2 regions of the Oceaniserpentilla sp. 4NH20-0058 genome follow, and region 1 is predicted to be linked to the other one. Evidence: riboswitches for the same ligand, from Rfam matches in the RefSeq annotation. Region 1 holds a riboswitch; the other holds the start of a gene.
What was found. A riboswitch is a leader RNA that binds a small molecule or an ion and turns the genes downstream of it on or off. The one in region 1 is predicted to bind cobalamin.
Positions count from the first base shown of each region.

Region 2: linked by a shared signal. The riboswitch ahead of cbiB (adenosylcobinamide-phosphate synthase CbiB) and the one ahead of ABWV45_RS09735 (TonB-dependent receptor) in region 1 are both predicted to bind cobalamin.

Region 1 is NZ_BAABWE010000006.1:148,183-153,637, forward strand. Features, by position in the region: gene ABWV45_RS09730 (hypothetical protein) at 1-5, opposite strand, end outside; gene ABWV45_RS09735 (TonB-dependent receptor) at 11-1,999, opposite strand; cobalamin riboswitch at 2,085-2,304, opposite strand; gene ABWV45_RS09740 (ATP-binding protein) at 2,337-4,313, opposite strand; gene ABWV45_RS09745 (ketopantoate reductase family protein) at 4,376-5,242, opposite strand; gene ABWV45_RS09750 (hypothetical protein) at 5,249-5,455, opposite strand, start outside.
Region 2 is NZ_BAABWE010000011.1:125,983-131,437, forward strand. Features, by position in the region: gene ABWV45_RS14320 (cobalamin-binding protein) at 1-259, opposite strand, end outside; gene ABWV45_RS14325 (threonine-phosphate decarboxylase) at 249-1,340, opposite strand; gene ABWV45_RS14330 (FecCD family ABC transporter permease) at 1,337-2,362, opposite strand; gene ABWV45_RS14335 (ABC transporter ATP-binding protein) at 2,355-3,125, opposite strand; gene cbiB (adenosylcobinamide-phosphate synthase CbiB) at 3,113-4,060, opposite strand; cobalamin riboswitch at 4,186-4,342, opposite strand; gene ABWV45_RS14345 (malic enzyme-like NAD(P)-binding protein) at 4,778-5,455, opposite strand, start outside.

The DNA.
Region 1 (5,455 bases):
TTCATTATGTTTACCATTTAGTTTGAGTTTTTAAATAAATTTGCCGGCCAGGTTCTGGGTATTCAATATAGTCTCTTGCTGCGCTATTTGTAATATCCACTAGGTCTAAAGTAATACGCCAATTATTAATATTTTTTCCGATGGATATATTCCATTGATCCTTGGTGTCTTTTTTACGGGTATTGGAATTTCGATAGTAGCCGCCATCTTCAAAGGTATGGGCAATACTCATATCCCAATGATTCATGAAGTACTGCATTTGCAGGAAAGAATAAATTTGACTATAGCCGGCCACTTGCTTTCCTTCATAAATAGAAAAGCGATCGTCTTTTATGATTTCGTTGCTTTGTAACGTGACATTGGCATTTAGTGAAAGCTCCCGTTTAGGTTGGTAGCTCATAGTATGTTCCCAACCAAGGTGCTGAGTTTTGCCTAAATTGTCATAGCGGATAACGCCAGAGCTGTCTGTTTCAGCATGTATGGCATCTGCTACATCCCTGAAGTAAAGACTGCTAGCATATTCTACATTTGAGGTTTGAAAACGCAGACCAATATCGTGAGATAGTGCCTTTTCAGGTGTTAATTCATCATTACCTTTACTAAGCCCTCTATCACCAAATAATTCGGTTGTGGAAGGCACTCTTAATTGATTTGAAATGGAATAAAAAAGAGTCACCCCATCAGAATAATATCGAGATACACCAAGGGACCACGTACTGTGGTGCATAGTGGTGCTATTTTCGTTTGGGGTTAAATTTTGATTCCGTATTTCTAACAAAGCGCCTTGCAAAGAATATTCAAACTGATTGATGCGGTATGACAATCGAGAGCCTAAGTCGGCTTGTGTGCGGCGATAAGGGGATTTACAACCTCTTCCTGCTAAACATTGTGCTGCAACCTCATCTTCAGTTAATAGTTGGTAATCTGCTTGTGTTTTATCTGTCTGAACTCTTAAAGTAATGACTGAATTGATAGAATCAAAATCGAAATATTGGTTGGTTTGAAGCTTATACGCTTGGCTTTCATACTCGTTGAGTTGACTGCCTAACCCCACGCTGGAATAACGATCATCAAATAACTCAATTTGATGTTGGGCACTGGTAATAACTTCACTGCGAATTTGATTGCTCCAAGGAATGTTCCAACTGGTCTGTAAATGATGAGATGTCGATGCAATATCAGTTTGTGTTGTGGGTGTGTTTATCTTCGCACTGATTTCTCTATTACTTTGATTTGATTGAATCGCAATATTAAATTCATGAGACTGAAATTGATGCTGACCTTTTAATAAAACATTGGATTGTTGTGCGCCATTGTTGTGTCGTGACTCATATGCTGGTTTATTTGGATTGCTAACTGGTCTCTCTTCTAAATACTTAAAATCATTGTCGGCTTGCGTCAGCTCCCCAGCCAGAAGCCAATTTGACGATTCAAGGTTTAAGGCTTGACGTACTGATATTTTACGGGTGCCATAACTTCCAGCTGTGAGACTAAACGCTCCGTTGTTATCTTGATATGAGCTTGATAAATCCTGAGATTTAATTTGAATAACCCCTCCCACTGAGCTTGCGGATAGCTCTATTGGAGCCAAACTGCGATATATATCTATGGAATTTGCATAGCTTAGTCCTAGGCTACCAATGTCGGCGCTTGAGCCACTAATCCCATTGACCAATAATCCGTCCCAGAATACTAAAACTTGTTTACCGCTAGACCCTCTAATCACAGGGCTTGCATATTGCCCAATGCCACCAATGGATTGAATTTCAATACCGCTTTGTTGTTCAAGTAAGTCGGGCAGGGTTTTGAAGTTTTGGTTAGAAGCCTCAACATCAATGGACTGATGGGAGCCAATAATAGAATGAACAGAAAAGCCTTGGTCAGTTTGACCTTCAACTTGAATGGTGTCTAAAGCTGCATCGTTTTCAATGGTATCAGCAACAACATTTACTGAAAGCCCGCTTGAAATACAAACGATGAAAAACAAAAATAAATTCACACTAACCAACCAAGGTCAGGCAAGAATAAGCATCAGCATTAGATATAATAAATTGTGCTGTCACTTAGTCGCCCACCGCAACTACAGTTCATGGATATATTAGGCCGGTATCCGGGCTTACAACTCAAACCAAGGTTTGTGTTTAGCGCCTTCCCAAGCAATGCTCAGTGGCGGGTTGCTAAACTTAAGTTGCTTACCGTTGCGGGGGCAGCACTGGACTGTCTGTATTGGCTACAGGGACACCAGTTTCCCGTTTAACTTTGATCTAAGAGGACAATCAAAGCACCTAAAAGTTGTGCGCATACTACGAAAGCATGAATTAAAGGTCAAGTTGGTATTATTCAATTAAATTCGCGCTTGATTCATCTTGTAAGGGAAGGGTGATAATAAATCGAGTGCCACTGCCTGGGGTGCTTTGCACACGCATTTGACCTTGGTGGTGATCTGTAATGATAAAGAAAGAAACTGATAATCCCAATCCAGTACCCATACCCACTTCTTTTGTGGTGAAAAAGGGTTCAAATATATGACGAATAGTATCTTCGTCCATACCCGGCCCATTATCTTCAATGACAAGTTCTGCGTGGCTATTTTGTTTTCTGGTTGATATATGAATTTGGCTATACCAGTTTAGATCTAACTCTTTTGATGTTTTAAATTCTTGCAGAGCTTGAGCCGCATTTTTGAGTAAGTTAAGAATAACTTGTTCAATCTCAGATGGAATACAGGGAACTTCATCTAAGGTTAGGTCAAAGTCTTTGACTAGGTCAATGGTTTTGAAATCGTAGCCTTTACTTAAACTATATTCATTGCGCGCAATACTGATTGAACGGTCGATAATATGATGTAAGTTTTGTGGCTGCATACGCTTTGGTGATTGGCGGCTAAATTGCAGCATGTTGTTGACGATAGTGGAGGCACGTTCGCCAGCTTGTGCGATGTTATCTAAAAATGAAATGATGCCACGGCTTTCTACATATTTACATATGTTATCCATGTTAATGCCAATGGCTTGTGCTTCTTCAATATTTTTATTTACACTAGGATTTAAACGGCGGCGAATATTTTGCACAGTTTGAACAATGGCTCCTAATGGATTGTTAATTTCGTGGGCCATGCCAGCGGCTAGACCACCTAGAGACATCATTTTTTCAGACTGAATCATCATGTCTTCCATTTGTGTTCTCTGAGTTACATCATCAATACGAATAACAGCGCCTGAGTGGGTGGTATCGTCTAGTGGGTAAATAGTTAAATCTAAGAAGCTTGTTTGTTGATTGATCGTATAAGAGATGCGTTCAACTTTATTGATTGTTTTCTTTTCTAGTGAGTTGGTTATCTCTGGTAAGTGGGTAATTAAAAAACCACATGACTCTTCTAGTGGTTGATAAATCGCATCATCACGGGTGATGCGAGTTATTTGCGATGCACCTTTATTCCATTGAGTGACTTTTAATTCGTGATCAATGGCAATAATAGCGCTAGGCATTGAATCTATAATATTGTTTAAGTAGTGTTGGAAATCCGTTAACTTATGCTCTACTCGTGAGCGCACTTTCACCTCAAAACCTAATCGGGCATTGGTATCGTGCATTTTCTTTGAAAGTTCTAGGGCACGTTTTCTGGCTTGATCAGCTTTTTCTTTTTCTTCCCTTAGCATTAAGTCATCTTGTTCAATTCGATTGAGCATATAATTTAAATTCTCGGCAAGGGAGCCGATTTCATCTGGATAAAATTGTTGGGCTCTTAAGCTGTAATTTTGCTCCATGGCAATTTCATTGGTGGTATTAATAAGTGAGTATATGGGGAGAGTAATTAATCGATTGGTAAAGTATAAAATGACATAGATAAGTGAAAGTCCAAAAAATAATATGAATAAGCTAAATACAAGCATTTCTAATAAATAGAATTCGGTTACCTGTGGCATTACATTCGCCATGATGGTGAATTTAGGCCCAGGAATGACAATGGCATCTTTATCTAAATTAACTAGGTGGGTTTGATTTAAATTTGTCGGGAATTGATCGCTGGTTTGGTTTAATAATTCACCATTTATGTCATAAACTGCCAGATGTAATACTTTGAAGCTGTCTTGTTGTTCATTTAAGTGCTGTAGCCACTTTTCACTGCTTAGTTGATGATTTTTATGGTTGTGCAGTAGAGGAGTTAAAACAGATAAGTGATGTTGAACAGGGTTTTTCGTGGCAAGCCAAAAGTTACTACTCACATTAAGTATCGAGATACCAATCATGGCAAGTGCAATGAGAGCAAAGACTTTTTGGCGGACTTTAAGTTGTCGAAAAAATGCTCTCATAGTTCGATTCTGATTGGTGATGAATGTGTTCAGACTACAGGAGTTTTATTGTACCGCCAATATCAGGCTTGCTGTATGGCGCTGTATAATGTTTGGTTATTAGGGCATTCCAGCTTCAAGCGCGCGCTTTCTTTAAGTAGATACCCTGTCATGTACTCTATTTCGGTGTGTCTGTGGTTGCGTGCATCTTGTAGCATTGAGCTGAAGTTTTCAGCCGTTACTTCGCAAACTTTGCGTGCTAATTCGTAAGCGGAAGTGAGTTGATAGCCTTTGGCTGTGGTAATGATGTCTATTTCGACACATATTTTTTTTAAATGTTGGTGGTAATCTGAGTTTTTAAGTAGCTGGCCATTGGCACACTGATATATCACGGTTAGAGGGTTTATTGCGCAATTAATCATAAACTTTTGCCATAAGATGGCTTCAATACTGTCTTGCCACAAAATGAATTGATTAGGTATCCATGATTGTAAGGATTGAAAATTGGCTGATTGCGTTAACGCTCCTATTTTATTTAGTCCATGCCCTGCATGAACAAGAGTGTGTTCGTCGGGCTTGTAAGCACCTTCTGTTGAGCTGCAAGCGTAAATGGTTAGGTGAGGGAAGTGTTTCACAATTTCTTGCTGCGAGCCTAATCCATTTTGCAGTAAGACAATTTCAGTGTGTTCAGCTAATAAATGGGTAATTGGTTTAAGTGCATCTAATGCATCATAGGCTTTAGTTGCTAGAATTAACCGGTTAATTGGCCTAGATAATGTTTTGGCATCATAGCACATACAACGTATAAGCTTATTATTAGGCTGATATGTGAACTCATATTGTTCACCAATAGCACGACGCTTAATGAAAGAAACATTATGGTATTGGCTTAAGTAACTGGCCCACAGGCAGCCCATGGCACCAGAACCTAGGATATAAACGTTAGACATGGCTAATTAAACAGCAATTGGATTCCAAGAATGTTCAATATACCGTAAATATTTAGCAGGGTGGTGCAAATGAATGGAATTTATCTTCAATTTTAAGGTTGCTTCGTCAGTCCTTAGTTGTTTGGCTGCTATGTAGGTAGGCCCATTAGCAACGGTGACAAATAGCCAAGCCAATATGAAATGCGCATCCGGCTGGCTATGATGCCTGTGTTT
Region 2 (5,455 bases), on a different contig from region 1:
TTAATTCCAGTACTCGCTCAATTTGAATGCCACTGTAGCCTCCAATGCGTGGAATATTTTTGGCTGCTTCTGGATAATCAGCGTATTCAGTGGTGGCAACAATTCTATCTCCGGCTCCTAGCATAAACACTAACTCAACCGCATGAGGTGCTAATGCAATAATACGCTGAATAGAATTCTCCTCTTGCGCCACACTTTTTACACTATTTAGCATTAGCCATATTATAGTTATGACCAAAGCCATTTTTTTAAATTGCATTGTGAAATATTCCTTGTTTCATATTATTAGCGACTGCACTCAAGCCTTGATCTATTTTTTGCCAATTTGCGTAACTATTTACCGGTAAACCAAGGCGAATGCCAGCTCTGTCATCCAATAAGCGGGTATAGATGCCCTGCTGACAAAGAATATGATGACTGTTTTTAGCATGGCTTGATTCAGAAAATATTAATGTAATAAATAAATCACTGCTTAATATAATTACGGTTTTATCTTCAATTTCAGATTTTAATTTTTGTTGGATAAAACGCTGAAGTTTCAATACTGAGGAATTTATGGCTAATCTGGATTGTTCAATCCACGCAGTATCTTGTAATGCGCATTTGGTTATATGTCGTGCGACATGACTCACTGCCCAACATGGCAAGTGCTCATTAAGTTCACAAAGCAATCGTGCATGAGCAAACACACTGCCAACTCTTATACCAGCCAAACCAAAAAACTTACCTAACGAACGCAATACAATTATATTGTTTGCTAAATCCGGCAAAACACTTTCATGTGGATGCATATCCATGAACGCTTCATCCACAATAAGATAACCATTGTGGTTATTCAGTGTTTCTGCCATTTCTATGACTTGTGTTTTTTTAGTTAATTGCCCAGTAGGGTTATTGGGATTAATCAGTACACATATATCACAGTTAACTAATAATGCTTGTGATGGTGTGTCATCATAAAATTGAAGGTGCGCACCATGTTGCCGCCATGCTCGAGCATGCTCTTGATACCCCATCTTGGGTAATAGAACTTTAAGTGCGCGATCATTTTTTTTATTTAATATTAAGGGAAGTGTTTGAATCGCCCAACTAGAGCCGGGCACCATGAGCAATGACGAACACTTATAGTAAGCTGCTGCAACTTCAGTTAAGCCATCTTGCTCATCCGGTAATTGCTGGTAAAGCGCATTATGAATTTGAAAGTGCGTGTATCCATTTGGGTTAATACCTGTGCTTAAATCCAACCAGTTAGACTGCTCAATGCCATAATGTTTTGCATAATAGGTCAGACTCCCCCCGTGTTGAGGGTGATGTTCAGGCGGCAAACAACTTGTATTCATGAATCAATCCAAGAGCGTTTACGCAGTACCAATAAAAAGAACACACTACCAATCGCTGCGGTTATAACACCTATGGGTAATTCATTGTTCGCCACTAATGAGCGGGCTAATACATCCACCCATACCATGAATACGCCACCAAAAAAGGTACATCCTAAAAAGAAATACTGCTGTTGCGATGGCATTAAGCGGCGCACGATATGTGGAATCATCAGTCCAACAAAACCAATGCCCCCTGTATTCGCTACTAAGGTGGCTGTGATCAGTGAGCCAAGTAATAACATGGCCATGCGTAATCGGGTGACATTTACACCCAATGTTTTGGCTGTTTCATCCCCAGCTAATACCGCTTTAAGTGAACGGGCATAACCTAAAAACAAAATCAAACAACTAGTAATGACCAAGCTTGGAACCAATAAAGTGTCCCAATTGGCGCGAGTAAAACTGCCTAACGTCCAAAATAATAACGAAGCTGCGGCTTCAGGGTCAGATGCATATAACACCAAACTGGTACCGGCACTAAACATAAACGACACCGCTACACCCGCTAATAACATGCGTTCAATTTGAATTCCCCGTCCTGCCAAACTTAAAACAATAAACACAGAAAACGCCGCACCAATAAACGCACCCGTGGTAATACTCATTTGACTGATAGCAAATCCAGATATGCCGGCACCTGTGATTGAGGCAATCACCAGTACCGCACCAAATGATGCACCAGAGGCAATACCAAACAAATAAGGGTCCGCTAATGGGTTACGCGTCACGGTCTGTAACACGGCCCCCGCTAAAGACAAACCCGCACCTGTCAAAAATGCCAAAATTAACCGAGGAAAGCGCAGCTCAAGAATAATACGCTGTTTAATATCAGAGACTTCAGTATCACCCCCTATTACGTTCCACAATACACAGAGCACATCACCACTGGAAATATTAGCGGCACCAAAGCTCACGGCTAGAATCGCCATCACGATCCACAAAACAATGGCACCACTGCAATATAAAATAAGTTTAGTCATGATAATGATACGTTATTCGAGGATGACCATGTGTTGGGTGCACATCCACACTCACCGAAGTGCGAAACACAGATTGAATTAAGTCTTGGGTTAATACATCTTGTGGCGACCCGCTGGCCACTAGACAGCCTTTATCTAACACTAATAGATAATCACAAAATGCCGCCGCTAAATTTAAATCGTGAAACGAAGCGAACACTGTTTTATTTATTTGCTTCACCTGATTCATCATATCTGCCTGATAGTGCACATCAAGATGATTAGTGGGCTCATCCATGATCAATAATTCAGTATTTTGAATAAGCGCACGAGCCAGCATTACGCGCTGTTTTTCACCGCCGGATAACGTTTGAAAAGGCGACTGACTTAAACCCAATACATCAACTTGTGACATTACTTGATTAATCAATAACCCGTCTTGCGAGTTATCCCATTCAAATAAAGATTTGTGTGGCGTTAAACCTTGAGACACCACATCTCGAACCGTTAACCCTAAGTGATCACTATGCTCTTGCAAAATCACCGACATATTTTTTGCATTTTGTTTTGCTGACAACTGCCATACATCTTTGCCTGCAAATGACACTTGGCCAGATGTGGGGGTATTAACCCGATACAAACAGCGCATCAAGCTCGATTTACCTGCACCATTTGGCCCTATTAAACCGACAAATTGGCCCTGATGAACGTCAAAACTCACATCATTCACGATAGGTTTATTGGCCACTTGCCAACAAAGATTTTGCGCACTCAGTAAAGCCATTGTATTGCGCCTATGAAAAATAAAATAACCACTAACATCATTATACTCAGGTACATTAAGCCAATGGCCTGTTGAATATGGCGACCTTGTGCAGCCACACCCTCACCTAATATTGGTCTTGATTTTAGCACACCCTGATACATGGCCGAGCCACCCAAGCTCACCCCTAAAGCAAACGCGCCTGCTGCCATTACTGGACCCGCATTTGGGCTGTACCAACTACGACCCCATTTCACAACACGCCAATATCCATGCCTTTTACCTTTTAAAAAGGCCGCTATCATAAACAACAGTACAGTCAGCCGCGCACTAGGCCAACCGAGCACATCATCTACCCTCGCACTGAATTTACCAAAATACTCATAACGAATATTTTTATAGCCCCACATGGCATCTAACGTATTAGCTAAACGAAAAACCAAAACACCAGCAACACCGAATATTAAAAACCAAAATATAGGGCCTATCACCCCGTCATGGGTATTTTCCGTTATGGTTTCCACGGTAGCGGTACTGATTTGTGATTCGTTTAAATGTTGAGTATCACGGCTTACAATCATTTTTAATTGCTCACGTGCATCCAATATATTGTTTTGAATTAATGGCTTTGCCACCGCCTGCCCATGCTCAGCCAAACTGCGCGCACCTATGGCTAAATACAAAATAAAAATCTCAAATATTAATTGGCCTGTATTTGGTAGAACAGAATACAGCCACATCAATACTCCAAGCGGAATCATGACAGCAACACACCAACACAGTATTCCCAAAAAAATAGCCCCAAGGTGCGATATTGTTTGCTTAGGATAAAACCACGCCTTACACCAATCAGCGTATTGACCAAATAACACTAAAGGATGGCAACGCTTTAACTCGCCAAAGAGTGCATCTAAACCTAGGGCCAAGACAACTATGATGGCGGATTCAAATAACATAAAACTGCATGTAAAGATTCATTGATCTTGTTGCTCCATAAAAATACGGGGAATAAATCACAGATCAAATCATTTCATGGCGAATGCCATAAAGAATAGAAGATCAATGCTGGGTACTCCCGCCCAGTGATGCAATGTTATTTTCAGGTATCTGACTTAAGCCTCATAATAGCTTGGCTTTTACAGTTGCGGGTACAGTTACGGAATTGCCTGACGATTAACAGTGTGGCTCACCGTATTCCCTGATGGCGGTTAAACGCCGAATAACAAGTGGCGTTGTTATACGTGGTTTTAAAAGAAGGGTCAAATCGAGACGAGAGACGAGAGACGGGAGGCGCAGCTAAATTTTTCTTCACGCTTTCATCAAGCGTTTAAATCTATTTACTATTGTTTTTGAAAGCATCAGCAAAGCCGCAATAGCAAGGCATAAAAAATCCCGACAGTCCGCAGTGTATTATTCATACATGAGGATTGACGGGATTTAGAAAATTCTGATTCAACAGAAGCGTCAGTGGCGACGCTTAGGCTAGGCAAAAAAATAGCTGGGAAGAACACTTATATGTAGAGACAAACTAAATTCAATTTTTTCCAGCAGCGTCAGCGAGGCCGCAAAGGCAAGGCATAAAAAATCCCGGCAACCGCAGTGTATAAATCATACATGAGGATTGACGGGATTTTTTTAACGCAGCATTTGCAACGTAGCTAGATGCTTACCAATTAGATGTCAGCAATAGACTTCAATGGATAGTTAGCAGGTAGAGGGCCTTCAGCCGCACCTGTGTCGATAGCTGCTTGTGCTACCGCAGTAGATACAATACCTAATAGACGAGAATCCGTCGCTTTAGGAATGATGTACTCTTTACCGAATTCCATAGAATCCACACCATAAGCATCTAGTACTTCTTGTGTAACTGGCTCTTTGGCTAGGTTAGCAAGGGCTTTCGCTGCTGCTAGTTTCATCTCTTCGTTGATAGCCGTTGCACGAACATCTAATGCACCACGGAAGATGAATGGGAAACCAAGAACATTGTTCACCTGGTTAGGGTAGTCAGAACGACCAGTCGCCATGATGGCATCAGGACGTGCTTCAGCTACCACTTCAGGCATGATTTCTGGAACTGGGTTAGCACATGCGAAGATAATTGGATTTGGTGCCATGGCTTTGATTTGCTCGCCAGTTACCATATCAGGACCAGATAGACCTAAGAAGATGTCAGCACCTTCAAGTGCATCGTCAAAAGTACGCTTGTCAGTATCTACTGCAAACATGGCTTTATACTGGTTAAGATCATCACGGCCAGAATGGATAACACCATTACGGTCGCACATGAAGATGTTTTCTGGCTTCATACCCGCAAGGATAAGTAGCTTAGAACAAGAAATCGCAGCAGCACC